DNA from 2 places in the Pseudoalteromonas sp. MMG033 genome. Region 2 is predicted to be linked to the other one. Evidence: riboswitches for the same ligand, from Rfam matches in the RefSeq annotation. Region 2 holds a riboswitch; the other holds the start of a gene.
What was found. Region 2 has a riboswitch for lysine ahead of dapA (4-hydroxy-tetrahydrodipicolinate synthase). Riboswitches for the same ligand answer to the same signal wherever they lie in the genome.
Positions count from the first base shown of each region.

Region 1: it holds a riboswitch for lysine, as region 2 does, so the genes downstream of both, lysC (lysine-sensitive aspartokinase 3) here and dapA (4-hydroxy-tetrahydrodipicolinate synthase) in region 2, are expected to answer to the same signal.

Region 1 covers NZ_CM170070.1:3,738,665-3,750,629, reverse strand. Annotated here, with positions in the region: gene AC2CZC_RS16290 (2-hydroxyacid dehydrogenase) at 1-841, shown strand, start outside; gene AC2CZC_RS16285 (sodium-dependent transporter) at 894-2,219, opposite strand; gene AC2CZC_RS16280 (DUF924 family protein) at 2,341-2,871, opposite strand; gene lysC (lysine-sensitive aspartokinase 3) at 3,031-4,377, opposite strand; lysine riboswitch at 4,462-4,635, opposite strand; gene nhaD (sodium:proton antiporter NhaD) at 4,758-6,005, opposite strand; gene AC2CZC_RS16265 (hypothetical protein) at 6,164-7,432, shown strand; gene AC2CZC_RS16260 (condensin complex protein MksE) at 7,443-7,994, shown strand; gene AC2CZC_RS16255 (ATPase) at 7,991-10,768, shown strand; gene AC2CZC_RS16250 (DUF4136 domain-containing protein) at 10,868-11,422, shown strand; gene AC2CZC_RS16245 (aminotransferase class V-fold PLP-dependent enzyme) at 11,549-11,965, shown strand, end outside.
Region 2 covers NZ_CM170070.1:1,789,031-1,800,995, forward strand. Annotated here, with positions in the region: gene AC2CZC_RS07870 (PLP-dependent decarboxylase) at 1-266, opposite strand, end outside; gene AC2CZC_RS07875 (2,3,4,5-tetrahydropyridine-2,6-dicarboxylate N-succinyltransferase) at 266-1,006, opposite strand; gene dapA (4-hydroxy-tetrahydrodipicolinate synthase) at 1,016-1,900, opposite strand; lysine riboswitch at 2,024-2,200, opposite strand; gene AC2CZC_RS07885 (response regulator) at 2,371-4,125, shown strand; gene AC2CZC_RS07890 (TraB/GumN family protein) at 4,182-5,060, opposite strand; gene ilvG (acetolactate synthase 2 catalytic subunit) at 5,576-7,225, shown strand; gene ilvM (acetolactate synthase 2 small subunit) at 7,222-7,464, shown strand; gene AC2CZC_RS07905 (branched-chain amino acid transaminase) at 7,485-8,408, shown strand; gene ilvD (dihydroxy-acid dehydratase) at 8,479-10,335, shown strand; gene ilvA (threonine ammonia-lyase, biosynthetic) at 10,338-11,879, shown strand; gene AC2CZC_RS07920 (ABC transporter substrate-binding protein) at 11,951-11,965, shown strand, end outside.

The DNA.
Region 1 (11,965 bases), 1.9 Mb from region 2:
TGACGCAGTTTGTGTATTCGTTAATGATGATCTCAATGCCTGTGTGCTTGGCGATTTAGCCGAGCTGGGTATCAAGTTTGTTGCTTTACGGTGTGCAGGCTACAACAACGTTGATATCGAGGCGGCACATGCACTAGGCATACAAGTAGTGAGAGTCCCCTCATATAGCCCAGAAGCCGTCGCAGAACATTGCATGGCACTTATTCTGACCCTAGCAAGAAAAACCCATAAAGCCTATAACCGCGTACGAGAAGAAAACTTTGATCTTAATGGCTTATTAGGGTTTAACATCCATAACAAAACGGTTGGACTCATTGGCTGCGGCAAAATAGGTCAATCACTTGTCTCAATTTTAAATGGCTTTGGTGCGCACACGCTTGTGTATGATCCAAATATCGGTGAAGGCTCTTACACACAAGTCTCGTTAGATATGTTATTAGAACAAAGCGATATCATTTCACTACACTGCCCATTAACTGAAGCAACACATCATTTAATCGATGAAATAGCCTTTGGTAAAATGAAACCCGGTGTAATGCTCATCAATACCAGTCGAGGTGCATTGATTGACACACAGGCCTGTATCACAGCACTTAAATCAAAAAAGATTGGTTATTTAGGTCTTGATGTGTACGAACAAGAGTCAGAGCTTTTTTTCAAAGACCGGAGTGAAGAAATCATTCAAGATGATACTTTTGTCAGGCTCAGCGGGTTTCCTAACGTCTTAATCACCGGCCATCAAGGCTTTTTTACTCAAGAGGCGCTAACCGAAATTGCCATGACAACGGTTAAAAACTTATACGCACTCAAAAATAAAACCCATACACCAAACATTGTCTAAAACTAGGCAAAAAAAAGCGCAGTCGAGCTGCGCTTTTTCTTTTTAAACCAATTTATTTATTTACAACAACATTTACGAATACAGCTGTCATTAAAATTGGACAGATAAAACGTAAGTATTGCGCAAACCAATAATGCATACCTGAGGCGTTCTCAATCAGCTTATTTCCACGTTTCCACATCCAGCCTACAGTAACAAAATAGAATAATCCCATTAGCGGTAACTGATATCGAGTAAATACTGAGATAACCAAGCCAAACAGCCAATCAAAGTTCATTATAATGAGACTAGAACACACCAGTATCACCAGCGTCACTACCCAGGTTGCACTTTTTCGCTCCATGCCGTGATTTTCAACTAAGAAAGACACCGGGATTTCTGTGGATGAAATCGTTGAAGTCAGAGAAGCAATTGACATTAATACAAAGAATGTTAAGCCAACCCAAATACCAATTTGTCCCATGCTTGAGAAAAGCTCAGGTAGAATTGCAAAAATGAGTCGCCCTTCCCCAGCTAGCTTGCCATCTTGAAACACTTCTACACCATTTTGCTGCGCAACAAAAATAGCAGGTATAATCAACAAACCAGCTAAAAATGCCACGCCAGTATCTAACATAGCAACGCTGAAAGTCAGTTTTGGTAGGTTTTCATTTGGTTTTAAATATGAGCCGTAAATCATCATACAGCCAACACCGAGCGATAAAGAGAAGAACGCTTGGCCCATTGCTGCAATAATCAAATCTGGGTCTGTAATTTTACTAAAGTCAGGAACTAAGTATGCTCTGAATCCGTCTGATGCACCTTCAAGTGTTGCCATATAAGCAATCAAACAGCATAGTAATAACAATAAAAGTGGCATTAAGCGACGTGACCATGTCTCAATACCTGACTTTACCCCTTTCAAAATAATTGCGGCTGTTAACAGCAACATCAAAGGCGTGAAGATAAAGTTTCTATGTGTAGAGTCCCCGGTCAGAAACTGACTCGCAGCATCCATACCCAGTAAGGACGTAACCGGCTCAATGGAATGGGCGAGCATCCACCCGGCCACAATTGAATAGAAGCTTAGCATCACAATCGCGCCAGCCAAACCAATGTAACCAGCTGCTGCACCTACACTTGGCTGTTTTTCTTGCCATGCTTGCTTTAATGCTTTTACTGGATTGGCTTGCGCTTGGTGACCGAGGTAAAGCTCAGTGTACAAAGCTGGTAAAGCCAACAAAAAGATAACGATAAAATATGCGAGTAAAAAAGCACCACCGCCATGATTAGCAGCTTGCGTAGGGAAACCCCAAATATTACCTAAACCAACAGCAGCACCTGCCGCCGCTAGAACAAAACCAAGTCGGCTTTGAAAACCATCACGTACCTGAGCCATAATTGAACACAAATATAATTATTGTTTTGGCCAGCGATTATACCTTTTCGAGAGAAAAATGCGAGTACAAGAACCCTCTTACAGGAACTTATACGGTTTATTAATGAAGATACAGCAGCAGTTAAAAACTTGAGCCTGGCTGTTGCAAGAATTCTAGCTCTTCATCTGTTGATACGCGGCCCAGAATGTCATTTCTATGCGGGTAACGACCAAATCGATCGATAATTTTTTTATGTGCTAACTCGAATTCATATCCGGGTAAGTCTCTAAACAGCACCTCTGCCTGACGATGGATCACGGCACTTTCGCTGTGCATAAACGGCATGTATAAAAAGCCAACTTCTGTATCATTTAATGCTTTATCAAACCCTTTTTCAATCGCTTGCTGTGACAGGCTCAGTGCTAGCGCGTCACTTGCAAAGGCTTGCGGCGTATCTCGGTACATATTTCTTGGAAACTGATCTAACACGATTATCTCACACAAAGAACCAATTGGTGATTCACGCCACTTTTCAAGTTCACCGCTATGTGCCATCTTGTGGAGGATTGAGAATTGGCTTTTTACTTTCTGATCAAATGTCGTTGATTTCTGCCACCAATCTTGCTCAGAGCAAGTCACAAACCAAAATTCATAGATATCTTGATACTGCATAAGTAACCCTTAGTGTTATATTCTCCTCTAATCTAAGCTTGTCACTATACGCCTTTTATTGCAACTTTATCATTAATTTTTGTTATAGAATTATTTCTTCTTAGGAAGAGATCCGAAGGGGCATAGAGAATATAACTAGCCCCTGCAATCGTAAACTGATTAAGCTGCTTCGAGCAACTTCTGATGAATTGCCTGTACAACCGCATCAGAACTTGATTGCTCTACTAAAAAGCACAGGTTATGTCGGCTTGCACCATGGCAAATTAAACGAATATCAAACTCAGATAACACATCAACCAAACAGTCATCTCCGCCTCTTAACTGAATCTCAGAACCGATCATAGCAACAAGTGTTAGGTTATTTTCAACTGACACATGACAAAATTCACCCAATTCATCAAGGCATGCTTGTTCAAGCTCCGGTCGAGAAGCATTTGGCGCATTATCCAAAGTGAGGGCAACACTGATTTCAGAAGTCGTGACAAGGTCAACGGAGATATTATAGTTACTGAGGATGGTAAATATTTTTGCTAAAAAGCCACTAGCTAGCAGCATTTCAGGGCTCTTCAAGGTCAATAAAATTTGATTTTTGCGTTGTGTAACTGCTCTTATCCCAGATTGAGATTGTGTTTCTTTTTCAATCCAAGTTCCACCCTGCTCCGGTGCTTTACTCGAACCCACAAATACCGAAATACCTTTACGACTTGCAGGTAGAATCGTTGCTGGGTGCAACACTTTTGCACCGAAAGTCGCCATTTCAGCAGCTTCGTCAAAGCTAAGCCTTGCAATTGGTTTTGCTTTACTGCATAACCTAGGGTCTGTACTAAATATGCCAACCACATCTGTCCATATATGTACACTTTGCGCATTGATTGCTTCTGCAATAAGCGCAGCACTATAATCAGAACCACCACGGCCAAGTGTCGTCGTTTGCCCATATTTATCACTGCCAATGAAGCCTTGTGTGACGACTACCTGCTCCTCAAGCAGTGGCTGTAAATGTTCTGAGGCAGCAAGCGCTGTTGCCAAAATATCGGGCGTCGCTTTAGAGAAATTACTATCGGTTTTCAAAACCTCTCTTACATCAAAGCGAACTGAGCTGACACCTAAGTTTCTCAGTACTTGAGTAAAGATAAATGATGAAAAGCGCTCACCAAAGCTCAATACTTCATCGCATTGCTGTGTGCTTAACGCAGGCAAAAGCGCTATCTCTTTAAATTCTCTATATGTGTCATCAAAACCAGACTGCAAATCAGCATCGAGCGTCACGTGCTCCAATATACGTTGCTGAATTTGCATCACAGCATCAACGAGTGCTTGTCGCTGAGTTTCGTCTGCTTTTTGTTGCACCAATTCAACTAAGTGATTAGTGACGCCTGCACTGGCACTCACTACGACTACTCGAACATTTGGGTCATCATTTATGATCTGCGCGCAACGATGCATCGCTGTGAAGTCGGCAACACTGGTACCACCAAACTTAGCAACTACATACTGGGAATTCATTTTATCTCCTTGTGACAACATTGATGCTGTCAAAAAATAAGGAGAACTCATTGGCAAGAGGATATAAGAATACATTGAAAAACCACTGCCAGAAGCTCTCCACCAATAATCGGTGACAGTTCCAGGGATTCAACCCCGTAAACCGAAAAGTCATTGTGACGACCAATCACTTTCCTCGGCGAATACTTCCCTCACTTGCTGTCGTTGGATGTCGTGTCCTCGAACAAGCTACCTAAGCATCGCACCTCTTCTGTCTATTTTGCGTGTTCTAAGCTGAACAATAGCAAAATAAAAACCTGCTACTGGAGCAGGCTTTTAAAAACTATCTTTTAGACGTCTAGGTGTCAAGCTATTTTGTACCTAGACGTCAAAAAATTTATTTAGATAAGTTGTCCCATGTAAAATGAGCCTGCATAGCCAATGGAATAAGCGACAAGAAGATATAACACCATCTTTAAATAACTCATGAATGTAAGCGCTTTAACTTTACTCATTGCGATGATCCCCGCAGCCGAACCAATAATAAGCATCGAGCCACCAACGCCCGTTGCATACGTAAACGTGAGCCACTGCTGAGGTGTCATTTCAATCTGCGCTTTAAGTAAAGCTGCCGTAAGTGGCACATTATCTACCGCTGCGCTCAACAACCCAACTAGGTAATTCGCATATTCTGGTGCCAAAAATTGATATAACTCTGTAAACATGCTCAATACGCCAACTTCTTTAAGCGCGCCCACCAGCAAAAGTACACCAACAAAAAACAGTAATGTGTCGTATTCTATCTCTCTTATATAATCAATAATCTTCTTGTTGACGTCCTTTTTACGCATCAGAAACTGCGCGACTAAAAACATAAATGACAAGCCGAACAAAAATGTAAGCATAGGTGGTACTTGATATTGCACACTTAAAAACAAGGTAGCGAGCACAGTCGACATAAAAATCACTGCAATGGTGATATCGGTTTTTTCTATTCTTCTGACTTCTTGCCTTGCAAAGTGAAGCTGTTCATTCATGCCAATGGACAACATGGCTGCCAGTGCAAATACACTGACAATCGCTGGTAACACCAATAACAGCAAGTCAGGAATGGTGACTTTACCAGCCAAAAATATCATTAAGGTCGTTACATCACCTGTGATCAAAGAGACACCGCCAGAATTTACGCTAAATATGATTAATGTGGCATACTTAACTAGCTTTTTAGCATCCAACTTCAAAGACATGACAACCGCCAGTGAAATTAAAGTCGCGGTAATATTGTCTGAAATCGAAGAAAAAACAAAGGCAAATGCACCGACAAGAAACATTAACTTTCTCTCGCTGATTTGCTCAGGCATGATCCGGTGTACAATATTCTGAATAAAACCTTTGGAGTTTAAATAAGCAACAAAGGTCATCGCAGCCATTAAAAAAAGCCATAAGGTCGCGATTTCTAAAATGTTGTGATCGAGCTGATGTTGTATAGTTTCTGAGCTTTCACCATGAATTGGAGATATAAAAGCGATAATCCAACATAAAGTGCCAAAAAAAAGCGTCGTTTTGGCCTTGTTTACATGGATAATATCCTCTATAACGATAAGCACAAAAGCTAGCGCTATTAGGGTTAGGATTATGGAAGTGACCATACGCGTAAACAACCTGTAATAAAATGTAATTTTTGTAAAGGGCGATGTAAATCGGCGCGGAGTCTAACACTATGGGCAAGTGACTGCTATCGCTAATTACACTTTATGACAAATTAGTGAACTAGTGATGTCACAAAAATGATACAAACTGGAAAGTTATGATCCCAGCTAAAAAAGTTCTTAATACATTAAATGAGCATTGGAGTGTTTTGGAGTTGTTATTTAAACGCTTTAAAATGTCCGATTTCAGTATAAAAGATGTACAAAACTTAATAAAATTAAAAAATCCAAACTGGTCAAGTGAACGAGTTTATAAAGAGACAAATAGATTATTAAATCAAGAAATTATTATTCCATTAGCCAAGTCTTCTCAACTTGAAATCAATCGTGCAGTGGCTGATTTTGCAAGTTTTTTATTACAAGAAGAGCACTTGGGGTTGGCTGAAGAAATCACTGTACTAGTGAAAGATTTGCAACGCTTAGGCGAGCGCCTTTCTCAAGCAGGCAACGAAGGTGACCACAGTGAGTTAAGACGATTCAGCCGCATAATGGACGAACGCGTCAGAAAAATTGTAAAGCTTTATCAACACAACGAAAGCGCGATCCTCAACCTAGTCGAGCAAGCAAAGTCTGATCACAGTAATTTATCACTAAAACGACGTTATCAAGCTGTCATTGAAGCCTTTGACGAATACATTGAGCCGATGCTTGAAATGGTCGACATTCACGGACCATTCCAAGCCTGTTTTAGCCAAATTGAATTACAGATAAGTGAGCAGATAAGTCAAATTGAACAGCTTGGCCGCGGTGCACACGACAAACGTATGTTAGAACAATTAAGAACACGCATTCTAGACATGCACTTAATCGGTCGTGAAAGCTTAGGTAAAAGTGCGGATATGCTCATGCCACTGCGTGAAGAGCTTAGACGTAATACTTTAATTACACGTCAGGCAGCCAAGGTACTGGGGCTTATTCGTAAAAATGGCGTTGACCGTATGCTAAGTCCTGTACAACCCGATTTTGTATCAGATATACAACGCTTTAACCTTGGTCAAAAACGCCATATGGTTGCTTACATGGCAAGTCTTGCAGAATTTGAGCATGAAGAATATCAGCTGCCTGATCACGACGATGTACCCGCATACCAAAGCCCTAATATCCTTGACTATCAGGATGTTAGAAAATCATTTGCCAGCAGCGGTAAAAAGCGTACCGCCCTACTTGGCTTCTTAAGTGATAGCTACCCGAACCTTGAAGCTGATGAAATGCTGTTTTTGTACCAGAAGCTTATCAGCGACCCTGACCTCTCGGTCACGCAGTCTGATTCTCAAGAATCAATGCAGCTGGCAAATACCAAAATTAAATTGTATCCATTTAGCGCTTCAGAGCACACTGAGTCTGACGCTGAAAAAGCAAAGCAATAAGTACGACACCATGACACAAATTAATCTAAACGACTTATCCCAGTTGCAAGCTATCAATAAAAAGCTTGCTGGTGGTTACCACATTAGTGAACAAGACACGACGCTTTGGCAAGAACTTGATCAGCACATTGAAGCTTACCAAGCGCTATTTGCGGCACTGGGTCACGATCTTCAGCATGATGCTCGCGGCTTTTATTATCTTGCCAGTGACGAAAGCACACCTAATATGGGCAAAATCAGCCGTGCCATCGCACTAACGGTGTTTATCCTTATCGAGTATTACGCAAACCAAGGCAAAGATCCTTTGCGTGCGCTTTTTGATGAGCAAATCGATTTAGAATTAATGCAAACCCTCATCCAACTTAACAAACATTTATTTGATCAATTAGAGATCTTCTCAGGATCAGATCTAAGAAAAGATGTCTTTTTAAGGATGTTGAGATTAGGGCTATGTAAAGAAACCGAGCGTGGTTTTGTATTGTTAGCACCGGTTTATAGATATATCGACGCCTTAATGGAAGTCAATGAAGATAATTTTGAAGCGCTAGAGGAAGAAGTATGAGCGAATTATATGGACTAAGCAAACTGGCGCTTTTAAACACGGCAGGCTATGCCAAGTGTGTTATCCCACTAGATAAAAGTGCATCTATCTGTGCGCCAAACAACACAGGTAAAAGCTCTGTTATCAATGCGCTACAATTTCCCTTGGTCAATGACTTACGTTTGACTGAATGGGATGGTCACGACTTAGAAGAAACCAGAAAGTTCTACTTCTCTAGTGATCAATCTTATATTTTACTCGAAGCAAACCTGCCTCACGGTGACGTGGTAATTGGTGTTGCTGGCCTTGGTAAAATTGCAGGGTATGCGCATCAGTTTTTTTGCTACAACGGCAAATTAAACCTTGATGACTTTACTGAAGGCAAAAGCATCATCAAATACACCAAGTTATTTAATCACCTTGGTGAAAAAGGTTTCAAGCCGATTGAGCTTAAAGCTGCCGAATTGAACGCATTATTAACTGGGGGTGCGACACCTTACGATGGCGACATTAACCTTAAAATGATCCCACTTAACAATGTGCAAGATGCCGCGATCTATAAAGAGATCTTTAGACGCATCTTAAATCTGCACAAACTTGGTGCTCATGATGTTAAACGCTTTATGTTACGTGTTTTTGAACGTCATATGTCAAATTCAAAGGTCGACTTTTATGAAGTATGGCGCCGAGCGTTTGACAAGGTTAATCGCTCTAAACGAGAGCTCAATGCACTAGAGTCAATGCAAGAGCCCATTGCTGCACTTGAGCAGATGATCGAAAGTGAAGCAACCATTAAAGGCAAATTAGCAGCTTATGCGCCTAAGATTGACCAAGCCATTATCGCCTTTGATGAATATCAAACGACCCAGATCGATGAACTTAACGAACAGCTTGAAAACATCGAACAAGAAAAGCGTGATTTTGAGCAAAAACAGCAGCTTTATGTTCAACAATCTCGTGATATCGAGCGTAAGCAAACACAAATTGAGCAGTGGTTTACAGACTACCAAGCCCTTAAATCAGAGTTTGAGCTGACCAATCACGCCACTTTGAAGACCAACCTAACACTGTTGAAAAAAGAGTATGAGCAACTGTCGTTCTCAATTAACAGTGCGCAAGGTCAAAGCTTACATACCCTTGACTACCGTATTGGTGAAACACAAAAGCAAATCAAGAGCTTAAAGCTTCAGCTTAAGAACTTAGAATTTAACTTATTTACGCGTATGCGCGAGGATCTTTCTCTAAAAGAAGTTGAAGAGATCTCACGAATTTTAAATCCTGATCTGCTGTCTTTTGCAACCACTTCACAAGGCGAAGTCACAATTGAAGACGAAGATGCATTTGCAGACTTCTTAGTACTTCTATCAAACGCTGTAAAAGGCGGTGAACTTAAACTACCTGGTGTCAGCATTAAACTGAAAAAGCTAGCACCTGTGCAAATGCAAAGTGGAGAGAATAAAGCACAGCTACAAGCCCAGCTTGAAGCCCTACAGCGCTCGCTCACAGAGCTTAAACAACAAAGAGAAGTTGCTGCAAACGTCGCCGATAAGCAGCAAGAACGCGATGCGCTATATCAGGAGCTGATGGCAACCGAAGAAGCACTCAAGCGCTTTGAGCAATTCCAAACTATGCAGCAATCAGCTGAAGCACAGCTTGCGCTTAAAGACCAATTAACGGCTGAGCGTGAGCAAGTTGATGACTACCTGCAAGATGTGCAACGCAATGCGGGATCTATTTCGGATCGTCGCTCGATTATCAAGAGCAAACAAGATCTCATCCTGAGACAAAGCGATCGTTTAAAGCAAGTTAAGTCTGAACGTATCGACCACACATTGGCGATTTATGAGGGTAAGCAAACCCCTTACCCTATCGATGTTAAAATTGACTTTGATAACCTCTCGGAAATTGTGCATCAGTTTAATAAAGACTGCCAAGAGCTGAGAAACCTTGATGTGAATGTCCGCAATACCTATTTACACATTTACAATGCGGGCATCACAAAATTTGATAACGAAACAGATGAATCAACAAAATACGCTAAATTGATCAGCGCCTATCATAATATTGATAACGAGCGTGATGCAGTAGAGCGTCAAGCGCGTGTTGCACTTACCGAAGTTGCGGCAACAATTAAAGGCTTACGAGAAGACTTAGACCGACTGCGCCGTGAAATGAATAGTTTCAACCGTGGGATCAGCCAACACCGTATTTCAAACTTAAAAGCGTTTAAGATAAATGTTATTCCTCGCAAGATGCTGGTTGACAGTATTGATACTATTATCAGTACCTCAGAAGTCTACGAGCAAGGTGAAAGCTTTGATTTGCTCAGTGAAGCCAAAGCGGATGAAAATGCGGTAAATGAAGCAAAAGATCACATTATCAAGCTGGCAAGTGAAAAAGCAGGCCTAACGCTAACCGATTTATTCGACATCCGCTTTGAAGTCGTCAATCGTGCTGGTGAAACTGAGCACTTTGATAAAATTGACTCTGCCGGCTCAAACGGTACGCGTATCACCATTAAGCTACTGTGTGGCATGTTGTTTATCCGCTACCTGCTTTCTGATCAAGAGCAAGCGCTGTACCGTATACCTATTTATATTGATGAAGCAGCTGATATCGACCCGCAGAACCAAAAAGCAATTATAGAGACTGCCTTAAGCTTTGGATTTGTGCCTATCTTTGCTTCGGTGAAGCCACAGATAAGTTGTGATTACCTAGTGCCAATTCGCAGTGTGAATAAAGGCAGCCAAAACTGGGTAGACGAAAAAGACTGGATTGAAGTGGAACATTCGTAGTTTAAAATGGTCTTAATTACTGGATCTTAGGGCATTTTGCTTATCCACTAGGGTCCAGTTAGTATTACAAGGCCAAAGGCCTTAATTAAGGAGTAAAAAATGACTCGTAACCTGCTTGTAGCGCTAAGTTTAATTGTATTAAGTGCTTGTTCTAACACACCAGATTGGGACTACGATAAATCTGTTGAGTTTGCCAATTACAAAACCTTTTCATGGTCTCCTGACACTGCCAATTTTGATAAAGGTGCAGATAATTATCAAATCAGTGAGTTGATGGAAAAACGCGTGCGTAATGCAATTATTACTGAGATGGCACAGCATGGTATCACCCTTGTAGAAGGCGCTAAAGCGGATGTAATGGTAAACTTCCACGCGGCGGTAGATACAAAGCTTGATGTAGACACTTTTAATACCAGCTATTCTGCACGCTGGAACTATTGGGGTGTTGGCTGGCATACACAAACGCAAGCGCGCGAATATGAAGTCGGTACTTTGGTCATTGATATTATTGACAGTGCGTCAAATCAACTAGTTTGGCGTGGCGCAAAAGAAGGACGCTTACGTAAAAAGCAGTCGCCTGAAAAACGCACCGAGTCGGTGAATAATACCGTCAAAGATATTCTCGCCAACTTCCCTCCAAAGGTTGAGCACTAAAAGCACAATTAGGGCAGCAACAAGTTGCCTTTTTAAATTTACCCTACTGATTTAATTGTTCATACTTGCAAGGGAATTTCAATTAGGTAAAATTCGGCGGTTTCCGGTTCTTAATGAGCAACTATCTTGATTGAGCAACTTCGTAAAGACTTCCCTTTATTACATCAATTAGTGGATGAGCAGCCACTTTGTTATTTTGATTCTGCTGCCACAACACAAAAGCCAAAAAGTGTAATTGATGCAGTAAGCCATTTTTATCAGCTCGAGAATGCCAATGTACACCGCGGTGCACACACGCTTAGCGCGGATGCAACCACAAAATATGAAGCTGTTCGCGACAAACTTGCTCAATACTTAAATGTTCATAGAAACGAAATAGTGTGGACTAAAGGCGCAACTGACTCTCTTAACTTAATCGCCCACGGTCTATCAGAAAAATTAACTCAAGATGATGTAATAGCGCTCTCCCCTTTTGAGCATCATGCCAATATTGTGCCTTGGCAACAAGCAGCCGCTAGAACAGGCGCTCAAATCGTTGTTTTA
Region 2 (11,965 bases):
CGTTTTGGGTCGATACCTTGTGCGAGCACTTGTTGTAATTCTCCGCTGCTTGCAACGTCAAAGTTAAATCCAGCCTGATCGAGTGTTTGGATAACACTTGATAACGGGTTTGCTTTAACTGCATACCATAGTTTCACTACGGATTGGTCGGTTAATTGTTGCAAGTGCGCGCGCAATGCATCTAGGTCGTAAAGATAAAATGGCTCATGTTGGCTCTGTGTCAGAGCGGTAATGGCATTTTTTACTGGCGTACTCAAAGCTGGCATTAGCGAAGTACCTCTTCTAGCTCAAGTGCTGCGTCACTTTGGTCATCGCGATATTTAACAATCAATGCACACGATAAGCTGAGACCTTGTTGCTGAGCCCATTCGCCTTTTGCAGGACGAGAGCCCGGGATGACGATGGCGTTTTCAGGAATGGCTTCGCCTTTATCTAGTGTACGTTCGTTCACACAGTCATACACAGGGATGCTGGCAGAAAGACGAACACCTGGTGCGAGTACAGCCCCTTTTTTGACGACTACGCCCTCAACAAGTATACAGCCTGCGCCAATGAACGCATTGTCTTCGACAACAACAGGGCTGGCACCAACTGGCTCCAATACACCGCCTACTTGCACTGCTGCGCTAAGGTGAACATTTTTACCGATTTGCGCACAAGAACCAACCAGAGCATGACTGTCTACCATAGTACCTTCATCGATATACGCGCCAATATTGACATAGGCTGGCGGCATGATGATGGTACCCGCTGCGACGTATGCACCGCGACGAACACTGCTACCACCTGGCACCATACGCACGCCAGCTTCAGCTGCAAAGCCTTGTGGCGCTAGGTTGTCTTTATCTACAAAACCACCTGGGTATTCGATATTTGTGCCATTTCTAAACGCTTCTAAGATCCCTTCTTTGACTTCGACATTTGCGTGCCAATTGCCTCGCTCATCCTGTGTTGCTGCGCGAACAGTGCCGTTTTCTAGATTGTTTAATAGGGTTAACCAGCTCATGATACTTCCTTAACTCCAAGATAAAATTGTTGAATTTGCGGTTTTAATAAATGTGGTGTCACTGAGTTCCAAATGTGTCAGTGGTGGGCGCAGACGTGGTGTTTCTAACTGGCCCTGTAAGTGCATTAACACTTTGACTGGGATTGGGTTAGCAACGCTAAATAGGCTGTTTACAGCATCTGTCCAGGTAGTAAATAAATTTGGAAAGGTGCCTGCCAAAGAGCGTTTTACAAACTCCGCAGTTTGCTGTGGCCACGCGTTGGCAGCAACAGACACAAGGCCTGCAGCTCCAGCTTGCGCGAAATAAGGCATCAAGCCGTCATCACCGCTATAAATTGCAAGCTTTGGAGAGGCTTTGCGGAATGATTCAAATGTGGCAATGTCGCCACTTGCTTCTTTAAGCGCCCATAGGTTTGGATGTGAAGATAAATTCTCGATTACACTTGGGCTAATTGAAACCGCGCTTCGACTCGGTACGTTGTATAACATGCAAGGGTGGTTACTCGCATCTAGCAATGTTTTAAACCAGTGAGTCAGGCCGACGTTGCCGGGCTTGGCGTACAAAGGTGAGCCAACTAAAAATGCATCGACGGGTTGCGTATTACAAAACTCAACCCAGTCTAATTGGAGTGCGAGATCATATCCGCCGATGGCCACCATCAAAGGTACGCTGGGTGACAGATCGCAGACAAAGCGAACGATATCGCGTTGCTCTTGTACAGAAAGCGCGAGACCTTCTCCTGTACTGCCAAGTAATAAGATGCCGTTGCCAGCATCTTGCTGCGCATGTACCAGCTGCGTTAATGTTGCAAAATCAACGTGATTATTCTCGTCGAATGGCGTAACAAGCGCAGTCCATAACGGGTAGTCAGATAAGTTGTATTTAGATTTCATCTCTACCGAACTTAAATGCTGCTCGGAGACGTGGGACATAAGATATGAAGTCCAGCTTCCGAACAATTAAAATTCGAAGAGCAATGGACTTAAAATAGAATAAGGCTCGGCCTTAATCTTTCTAAGACCAGAAGCTCTCCACCAAATATGTTGGTGACAGTCGCAGGGATTCAGCCCATGCGCCCGAAAAAATCACTCAGCAAAAATGATTTCTTCTCGGCGTTAATTCCCCTCACTAGATGTCGACGGAGTTTGCTCTCCTCAACCTAGTTACCTGAATAACGCACCTCTTCCAGCCCTCAAAATAGCTTATACAGCTATTTTGCGATATTAGGGTCAGCGCAAATTGAAACATTTTGGCCATCTAGGTGTCAAGTATCAATCTGTAAAAGATGAAAATTAAGCTACACTTGGATATAAAAGCTATGTGCTTCACCATTGTTTTTTGCATCCAACAAGGAGGCAATCGGTTGCTTAAAATACTGAAAACCTTTCGCTTTAGATACATACTTGCCATTTCTATCATGATGATAGTGATCACAACCGCAATGGCGACGATGCAAGTGCTGTTATCTCAGCAAGCGGCCAGTGCTCGGGTAATTAATACTGCTGGGATGCAGAGGATGTTATCGCAAAAGGCTGCATTGCTACTAGGTGCAGAATACATCAGACAGCACCCAGGCACATTTGATGAGCAGCAAATGCTGCGTGATACATTGAGTACGATGGCCGAGAATCAAGCTTTTTTACTGCAGCAATCTGAGCAAAGATATGTCCATTTATCAGCTGATTTACAGGCGTTTTATTTTCAGCAACCCGTTGCTTTAGCAACGCGCGTAGATCAGTTTATTGTATTGGTCGAATCAGCACATAAACAAGCTTTATTAGGCCAGTTAAAAGTAGAGCGGCTAATACAGGTGCAAACTCGTGCCAGTGAGCTCTTGGTATATTTAGATCAAGCGGTGACTCTGCATGAACTGGTTGCGACCGATAAGGTTAAAAAATTACAAAATGTTGAGCTCTTTATTTGGATTTTTGGTTTATTAATCTTGATATTAGAAGCTCGCTGGATTTTTTATCCTATGGAGCAAAGCATTCAAAAAAAGATTGCGCATTTACAAAAGTTACGCTTAGAAGCAAACCGTTTAAAGCGCAGTAAAAGTGAGTTTTTGGCCAGAGCGAGTCATGAAATGCGCACGCCATTGCAAGCGATTATGGGCTATTTAACTTTGTTTAAAGAATCGGCGAAAGCTGCGCATTTAGAAGTTGTAGAGCATGCCGCTAAGCAGCTTAATATTTTATTATCGTCTATAGATGATTATAACGTGCTTTCGGAGCACAAAGACATCAAGCTAGAGAGCAAAGTTGCCAGTCTATGTGAGACAATTTCTCACGCTGTGGCAATTTATAAGCCATTACTACAACAGAAGTCCGTCTTGTTTAATATTGATTTAGGGGAAGGGCTTTCTAAAGCTGTGGCGTGCGATCATAATCGCACCGCTTGGCTGGTTGGGCAAATTTTAGATAATGCCGTGAAATATACGGAATATGGCGAAGTGAGTTTAGAAGCAGACTGCATTGTAACAAAAAGTGGTGAAGGTATTTTTAGATGCATTATCTGTGACACTGGCCCGGGTATTGCGCAGTCTCAAGCTAAAATTGAAGAAGAGGAAAACTTTCAGGGTATGCAATTAGGCCTAACGCGTGCGCAATTGATTGTCACTATGCTTGGCGGAAAAATTGTTTTTTCTGATAATTTGCCACATGGCACGCAAGTACTGTTAGAGCTACCTGTTGATATTGTCAAACAGTCACCGCCTAGTTCAATTGAAGAGAGGCGTGAAGTGCCTGTATTGCTGGTGGAGGATAATTTACTCAATGCCCGCGTTGTGGTGACTTTGCTTGAAAAGTTGGGGTTATCAGTTGTGCATGTCGTCAATGGGCAAGAGGCGTTGTCTGAGCTGCAAAAGCAAGACTTTAGCCTAGTGCTGATGGATTTAAATATGCCGATCATGGATGGTTTTACGGCGATAAAAATGATCAGGCATAATCTTGGGCTTGAAGTGCCGATATTAGTGCTTACGGCAAATACTTCAGAGCAAGCGGTTAGCCGAGTCTATGAACTCGGTGCGAATACACATTTGTTTAAACCTGTGGATTTACAAGCTTTACAAGAGAAAGTTGAAATTTTGATTATGCCTTCAATGGCCAGTAATACACTGTAAAGCTGCTTTTTAAAACATAGTGATGGGTGCAAGGTGGATACACCCATTTTTATGTTCTAAATTCGCTTAACAGTAAAGCCCTGTTTTTTTAAAAGTGCAATGAGCCCGTCTTTTTTTGGTAAATGCAGTGCACCTACAGCAATAAAATGTGAGCTCTTCTTCATGTCAGGGACGAGTGTGCGCACCCAAGTATGATTGCGATCGATCACTAAGATTTGCTCGGCAAGGCGTGCATATTTTGAGTCATCAAAGCTTAAATCATAGTAGCTGGCTAATTTGTTATCGTTACCTGTTTTCCATGCGTTAATCATTTCTTTAATAAAGCCATCGGAATCCTGCATTTGCGATAGAGTTTGCGTGACCATTTCATCACTGAAGATGGCGACATGGCTGAACATTTCTAGTTGTTGTTCAAATACTTCCAATTCTTTAATCTGTTTATTATGTTGATTGGCATAGGCAATAACCTGCTTATCAATACCATATGTGTCACTAAATCCAGACTTTTGATATTCAAGTTGAACCATAGTCAAGATAACAGTCCATGCGGGCATGCTATCAAATAGCGCGATATTGATATCGCGTTTGGAGAAATAAGTTTTTAGCTGCTGATAGACCTCTTTAGAAAGCGCTTGTGGCAACGGGCGGCTGTTCGAGTTGGCAATAAATGCAGCTGTTCTATTTTGGATTTCAAACGGGGAGAGCGCATTGATATTCAGTTCAACTACAGTACGCTCTGATTGCTTTATTGCGTTTTTAACCTTATCAGGTAGACCCTTCATACTTGGGTCCCCGACATGTACCGTGCCGAATAGATAAGATGTTACGCCATTTTTTTCGACACTCCAAAGCGCAGGAGAGGCGTAACTCATAGTACTAAAAAGCACGAATAAGCAAAATGAGATAAGTAATTTGAAAGGCAAAATATGTTTCACTGCAGCGGTCCTTTTTAATCTTGGAGTTAACATCATAATCAATTGTTGATGTAAATCATAAAAATTTAATACAAAAACATGATGTGCATAATTGTCTTCGATATTTTTGAGACGATTTGTCATTTCCAAAGTTATCTTAATTGATTTGAATATTTAATCCTTAAAAAGCTATTTATTGGGATTTATTTTTCTTTATTGTAGTTTTGTGACATTTATTTAGCATAGTTTTTATGGTTGACTTGTCGGCTATCGCGGGTTACTAATAGAATAAAGCACAGGCAGTCAGAATAATTCTGCCGAAAAATGGCATCAAGCACAGTTTAATTTTGGATTAAGATTTATGTTACTAACAGCAACGCTACTAGTCGTGATTATCAACGTGGTGATTATTATTACCGCGGGGGCTTCGTAGTGCTGTAAGAAAAGAATCAGCTAAGAGCCCCCCGCACTGAAAAGTTCGGGGGGCTTTTTCGTTTTAGGGCAAAAAAACAGAGCAAAGGGCAATGAGCAAAACAATGACAGGCGCACAAATGGTGATTGATATCCTTGTTAAACAGGGGATTTCAGACGTATTCGGTTACCCCGGTGGGGCAATTATGCCGATTTATGATGCGCTTTATGGTGCACCACTGAAGCATTATTTAACACGCCATGAGCAGGGGGCTGGATTTGCTGCGGTCGGTTATGCACGCAGTACAGGTAAGTTAGGGGTGTGTTTTGCGACCTCAGGACCAGGAGCTACAAATTTAGTGACCGCATTGGCAGATGCCATGATGGACTCTGTGCCTCTGTTAGCTATCACAGGCCAAGTACCCACAGCGGCGATTGGCTCAGACGCGTTTCAAGAAGTGGATGTGCTAGGCATGTCGTTGTCTTGTACCAAGCATAGCTTTATGGTCGAGCGCCCCGAAGATCTTGCTGAAGTGCTTCAGCAAGCGATGCACTTGGCTGTCTCTGGACGACCAGGCCCAGTGTTGGTTGATATTCCAAAAGATATACAACAAGCCTTGGTGCCATTTTCGCCATGGACTGCGCAAGTACAGACACAAGATGAGGCTGATTTGCATGAATTGGGCTTAGCCAATGAGTTGTTGCAACAAGCACAAAAACCTGTGGCTTATGTTGGCGGTGGTGTTCATAGCGCAGATGCTCAGCCCGCATTGATGGCATTTTTGGCACACACCAATATGCCTGCAGTATCGACTTTAAAAGCCCTTGGCAGTGTATTACCTGAGTATGAATATGATTTAGGCATGCTTGGCATGCACGGCACTAAAGCGGCAAACTTAGCTGTACAAGAGTGTGATTTATTAGTGTGTATAGGCGCGCGTTTTGACGACCGCGTAACCGGTAACTTGGCTAAATTTGCTTCGAAAGCAAAAGTGATACACCTCGACATCGATGCGGCAGAAATCGGAAAACGCAAGCCAGCGGCAGCGTCATTGGTTGCGGATTTGAATACCTCTTTGCCTTTGCTCAAAGGCGTATTGGCCCCAGCAGCATGGCGAGCACATATCAGCCGCATGAAGCAAGAACATGCGTGGCGATATGATTACCCAGGGGAGAAAGTATTTGCACCGTATTTGCTGAATAAGCTCAGTCAGGATGTCCCACACGATACTGTGGTTTGCTGTGATGTCGGGCAGCACCAAATGTGGGTCGCGCAGCATATGAAGTTTGCCCATCCGAGTAATCACCTTAGTAGCGGTGGCGCTGGCACCATGGGATTTGGATTGCCAGCGGCCATTGGCGCAAAAATAGCACGCCCAGAGAACATGGTGATCACCGTATCTGGCGATGGTTCAATCATGATGAATATTCAGGAACTGGCCACCATCAGAAGAAATAACCTTGCGGTTAAGATTGTGATTTTAGATAACCAGAGGTTGGGTATGGTGAGACAGTGGCAAGAGCTATTCTTCTCAGCGCGATACAGTGAAACCAATTTATCTGACAATCCTGATTTTGTGCAACTTGCTGCTGTATTTGGCATTCCAGGGCAAACCATAACGCATGCCTCAGAAGTCGATGGTGCAATTGAACAACTTGTAAATAGTGAAGGGCCATACATCTTACACGCGTGTATTGATGATAAAGAAAATGTATGGCCACTGGTTCCGCCGGGTGCGGCAAACGATGAAATGTTAACGGAGAATACACAATGAAACATCAATTAACTGTAGCTGTAAAAAATCAAAGCGTGGCTGTTGAGCGTTTCTTGCGTGTGGCACGTCACCGTGGGTTTCGTTTGATGCAGCTTCAATTAGAGGGTCAGGACGAACTGTTTCACGTCAAAATGACGGTAGATAGTGACAAGCCTATCTATCTATTAACGTCACAATTAAATAAGCTAGTGGATGTGCAATCGGTTGATTTGCATACATTACAGCAGCAGGCAATATAACAAAATTAAGGTTTATAAGAATGACACAAACATCTGAATTAATTTGGCACAACGGCGAAATGATCCCTTATCAAGAAGCAACAACGCACGTATTGAGCCACGCACTGCACTATGGCAGTTCGGTTTTTGAAGGGATCCGCGCATATGAAACGCCTAATGGTCCGGCTATTTTTCGCTTAGATGATCATATCCAACGTTTATTTGATTCAGCAAAAATTTATCGCATGGAGATCCCTTTCACAAAAGAAGAGATCAAAACCGCGTGCAAGCAGGCAGTAAAAGAAAATGGTTTTAGCAACGCGTATTTAAGACCGTTTGCTTTTTTAGGACATGTTGGTTTAGGGCTTAATCCAAAATCGCATCGGGCGGATGTCACGGTCGCGGCAATGGAGTGGGGTGCTTATCTAGGTGAAGATAGTTTGGCACAAGGTGTTGATGTCTGTGTGTCTTCATGGAGTCGACTTGCCCCAAATACGATGCCGACAGCAGCAAAAGCCGGCGGTAACTATCTATCATCTCAGCTGATTTCAGGTGAAGCAAAGCGCAACGGTTATGTAGAAGGTATTGCGCTAGATGTGAATGGCTATTTGAGCGAAGGCGCGGGCGAGAACTTATTTGTGGTTAAAAAAGGCGTGCTTTATACGCCGCCCACAACCGCTTGTATTTTACCAGGTCTGACGCGCGACACGATTATTCATTTAGCCAAAGAGCGCGGTTATGAAGTGCGTGAAGAGCCGATTGCCCGTGAAGCACTGTATCTTGCTGATGAATTTTTCATGGTAGGGACTGCTGCAGAGGTGGTACCTGTGCGCAGTGTTGACCAAATTCAAGTGGGTGAAGGCCAACGCGGCCCAATCACAGCAGAATTACAGCAAGCTTATTTTGATTTAGTGAAAGGGCAATCAAGCGATCCTCAGGGCTGGTTAGATTACGTAAACAGCTAGTACTGAGAGTATTTATTTTTTGGGAATGAGGGTTTACCGAGCATCGGTATTTAAATAAAAAGGGGTCAACATGGCTAAGTTACGTAGTAAAACAACGACTGAAGGACGCAAACGAGCAGGCGCAAGAGCGCTTTGGCGTGCGACAGGAATGACGGATGAAGATTTTCACAAACCGATGATCGCGGTCGTCAATTCGTATACACAATTTGTACCCGGTCATGTTCACCTCAACCAACTGAGCGATTTGATGGCAGATGCCATCCGTGAAGCTGGTGGCGTACCTCGTGAATTTAATACCATCGCGATTGATGATGGCATCGCCATGGGTCATGGTGGGATGTTGTACTCTCTGCCATCAAGGGATCTTATCGCGGACTCAGTGGAATATATGGTCAATGCGCATTGTGCGGATGCCATGGTATGTATTTCAAACTGTGACAAGATAACACCGGGGATGTTGTTAGCCGCTTTAAGGCTAAATATTCCAGTTATCTTTGTATCGGGTGGACCAATGGAAGCGGGTAAAACCCGTCTTGCAGACATCGACTTAAAATTGGACTTAGTTGATGCCATGGTAAAAGGCGCAGATCCGACGGTCAGTGATGAAGACTCTGAACAGGTTGAGCGTTCAGCTTGCCCAACATGTGGTTCGTGTTCGGGCATGTTTACTGCCAACTCGATGAACTGTCTGCTTGAATCTCTAGGTCTGGCATTACCAGGCAATGGCACGACTCTCGCAACGCATAAAGACAGAGGACAGTTATATAACGGGGCAGCAAAGCGCATTGTTGCGCTGTGTGATGAATATTACCGTCAAGATAATGAGGCGGTTTTACCGCGTAATATCGTCAATCAAGCGGCGTTTAATAACGCGATGACACTCGACATCGCGATGGGCGGCTCATCAAATACGGTATTACATATTTTGGCTGCTGCGCAAGAGGCGGGAGTTGATTTTGATATGGCGGACATTGACCAGTTATCAAGAAATACGCCGTTCTTATGTAAAGTCGCACCAGCTACGCAGCAGTATCACATTGAAGATGTGCACCGTGCTGGTGGCATCATGGCGATATTAAATGAGTTGGCAAAAGCAGGTAAGTTAGACTTAGGTGTGGGCCATGTGGCGGGTGGCACATTGGGTGATGTATTGGCACGTTGGGATGCCAATGATAGCAGCAATGAAAGAGCACAAAAATTTTACCGTGCAGGCCCTGCGGGGATCCGTACAACGCAAGCAATGAGCCAAGAATACCGTTGGGATACATTAGATTTGGACCGAGAAGGCGGGTGTATTCGCAGTGCTGAGCATGCATTTCGTCAAGACGGTGGCCTTGCGGTCTTAACCGGCAACCTTGCACCTGATGGCTGTATCGTTAAAAGCGCTGGGGTGGTGGATGAAATGTTAGAGTTCACAGGCCCAGCGGTGGTATATGAATCACAAGATGATGCGGTTGAGGGGATCTTAGGTGGTCAGGTGAAAAAAGGCGATGTCGTGGTGATCCGCTATGAGGGGCCAAAAGGCGGTCCTGGCATGCAAGAAATGCTTTATCCAACCAGTTACTTAAAATCTATGGGCCTTGATAAAGACTGTGCGTTACTTACCGACGGCCGTTTTTCTGGGGGCACCTCAGGTTTATCAATTGGTCATGTTTCTCCGGAAGCTGCGAGCGAAGGTACATTGGCATTGATTGAAAATGGTGATTTGATAGCGATTAACATACATACACGTGGCATTGATGTGTTGCTCGATGACACTGAGCTTGCTCTGCGTCGAGAGAAGCAACTTGCGCGCGGTAAAGAGGCGTATAAGCCAGTTGATCGCGAACGAGTCGTGACGCCTGCATTAAAAGCATACGCATTGCTGGCAACCAGCGCAGACAAAGGGGCTGTGCGTGATTTAGAGAAATTAGAGGAGCTCAGTTAGCGATGGTGGCACAAGAGCTAGATTACTTTCGGGCTATTATCCAAGCGAATATGGCCCCTCTGGTGAAGCAAACGGATGTGAGTCACTTAAAAGGGTTATCAGAACGGCTCAAGCACCAAGTTTGGCTTAAGCGGGAAGATCAACAACCTGTTTATTCTTTCAAACTCAGAGGCGCATTCAATAAGTTGCGCCAACTGCCTGCGCATTCTCATGTGATCACGGCGTCAGCAGGTAATCATGCGCAAGGGGTGGCATTGAGTGCTGCCCACCTAGGTCATCAGGCAACCATTGTTATGCCTGTGACGACCCCAGAAATAAAAGTGAATGCAGTGCGTAATTTAGGCGGGCATGTTGTATTACATGGTCATCACTTTGATGCAGCGAATACGTACGCGCAATCTTTATGTCAGCAAGAAGGGGGTGTGTTTGTACCGCCATTTGATGATAAAGATGTGATTGTTGGTCAGGGAACGGTTGCGCGTGAAATGATGCAGCAATTAGACAAGTTAGATGTGGTGTTTATCCCAGTTGGCGGCGGCGGGCTGCTAGCCGGCATGGCGGTATATATTAAATCTTTGCGTCCAGATATACGTGTGATTGGTGTCGAAGCGACGGAAAGCGCATGTTTGCATGCCGCAATGCAGCAGGGTCAACCGGTAGAGTTGGATCAAGTAGGCTGTTTTGCTGACGGGATCGCGGTGAAGCGGATCGGTGAAGAAACATTTCGACTTGCGCAGACCTATTGCGATGAAGTGATATTGGTCTCAACCGACGAAATCTGCGCAGCAGTACAAGATATCTTTGTTGAAACACGGGCAATCGCGGAACCATCAGGTGCAGTTGCATTGGCTGGACTAAAAAAGTGGAGCATGGCCCATAGCGATTCTGAGCTTTCTTTAGCAGCTGTGCTTTCAGGGGCAAATCTCAATTTTGATCGGTTACGATATATTGCTGAGCGCACAGCGCTGGGGGCAAAAAGTGAAGCGTTATTTGGTGTGACCATTGAAGAGCAAAAAGGCAGTTTCAAGCAGTTCTGCCAGACTTTGGGGGGGCGTGCGATCACGGAGTTTAACTACCGCTTTGCTGGTGGCACAAAGGCACAAATATTTGTTGGGGTTGGGCTACGAGACGCTGAGCAAGAGTTACAAGAATTGACATCAAGTCTCTTTGAAAATGGGTATGAATTTACCGATTTGTCAGATAACGAGCTGGCCAAATTGCATATTCGTTATATGGTCGGAGGCAAGCCGCCTGTTGAGATCCAAGAGCGATTATTACGATTTGAGTTTCCAGAGTACCCCGGTGCATTACTTAGGTTTTTAGAGACTTTAGGCTGTGAATGGAATATCACCTTGTTCCACTATCGCAATCATGGTGCTGCGAAAGGTCATGTGTTGGCTGGGTTTGAAATGCTACCGCAAGAGTATGCCAAATTTGAAGAGCACTTAGGGCGCTTGGGATATGACTATAGGGATGAAACAAATAATCCGTGTTTTTCTCAATACCTTAAATCTGAACAAGATCTTGCACGTAAAGTGGGATGAATTAATCACAACTCCTGTTCTTTCTGTCCTTTGACTTCTATATTCATTGATAGATTTTCTAAGGACAGCCTATGCTTCGTTGCTTT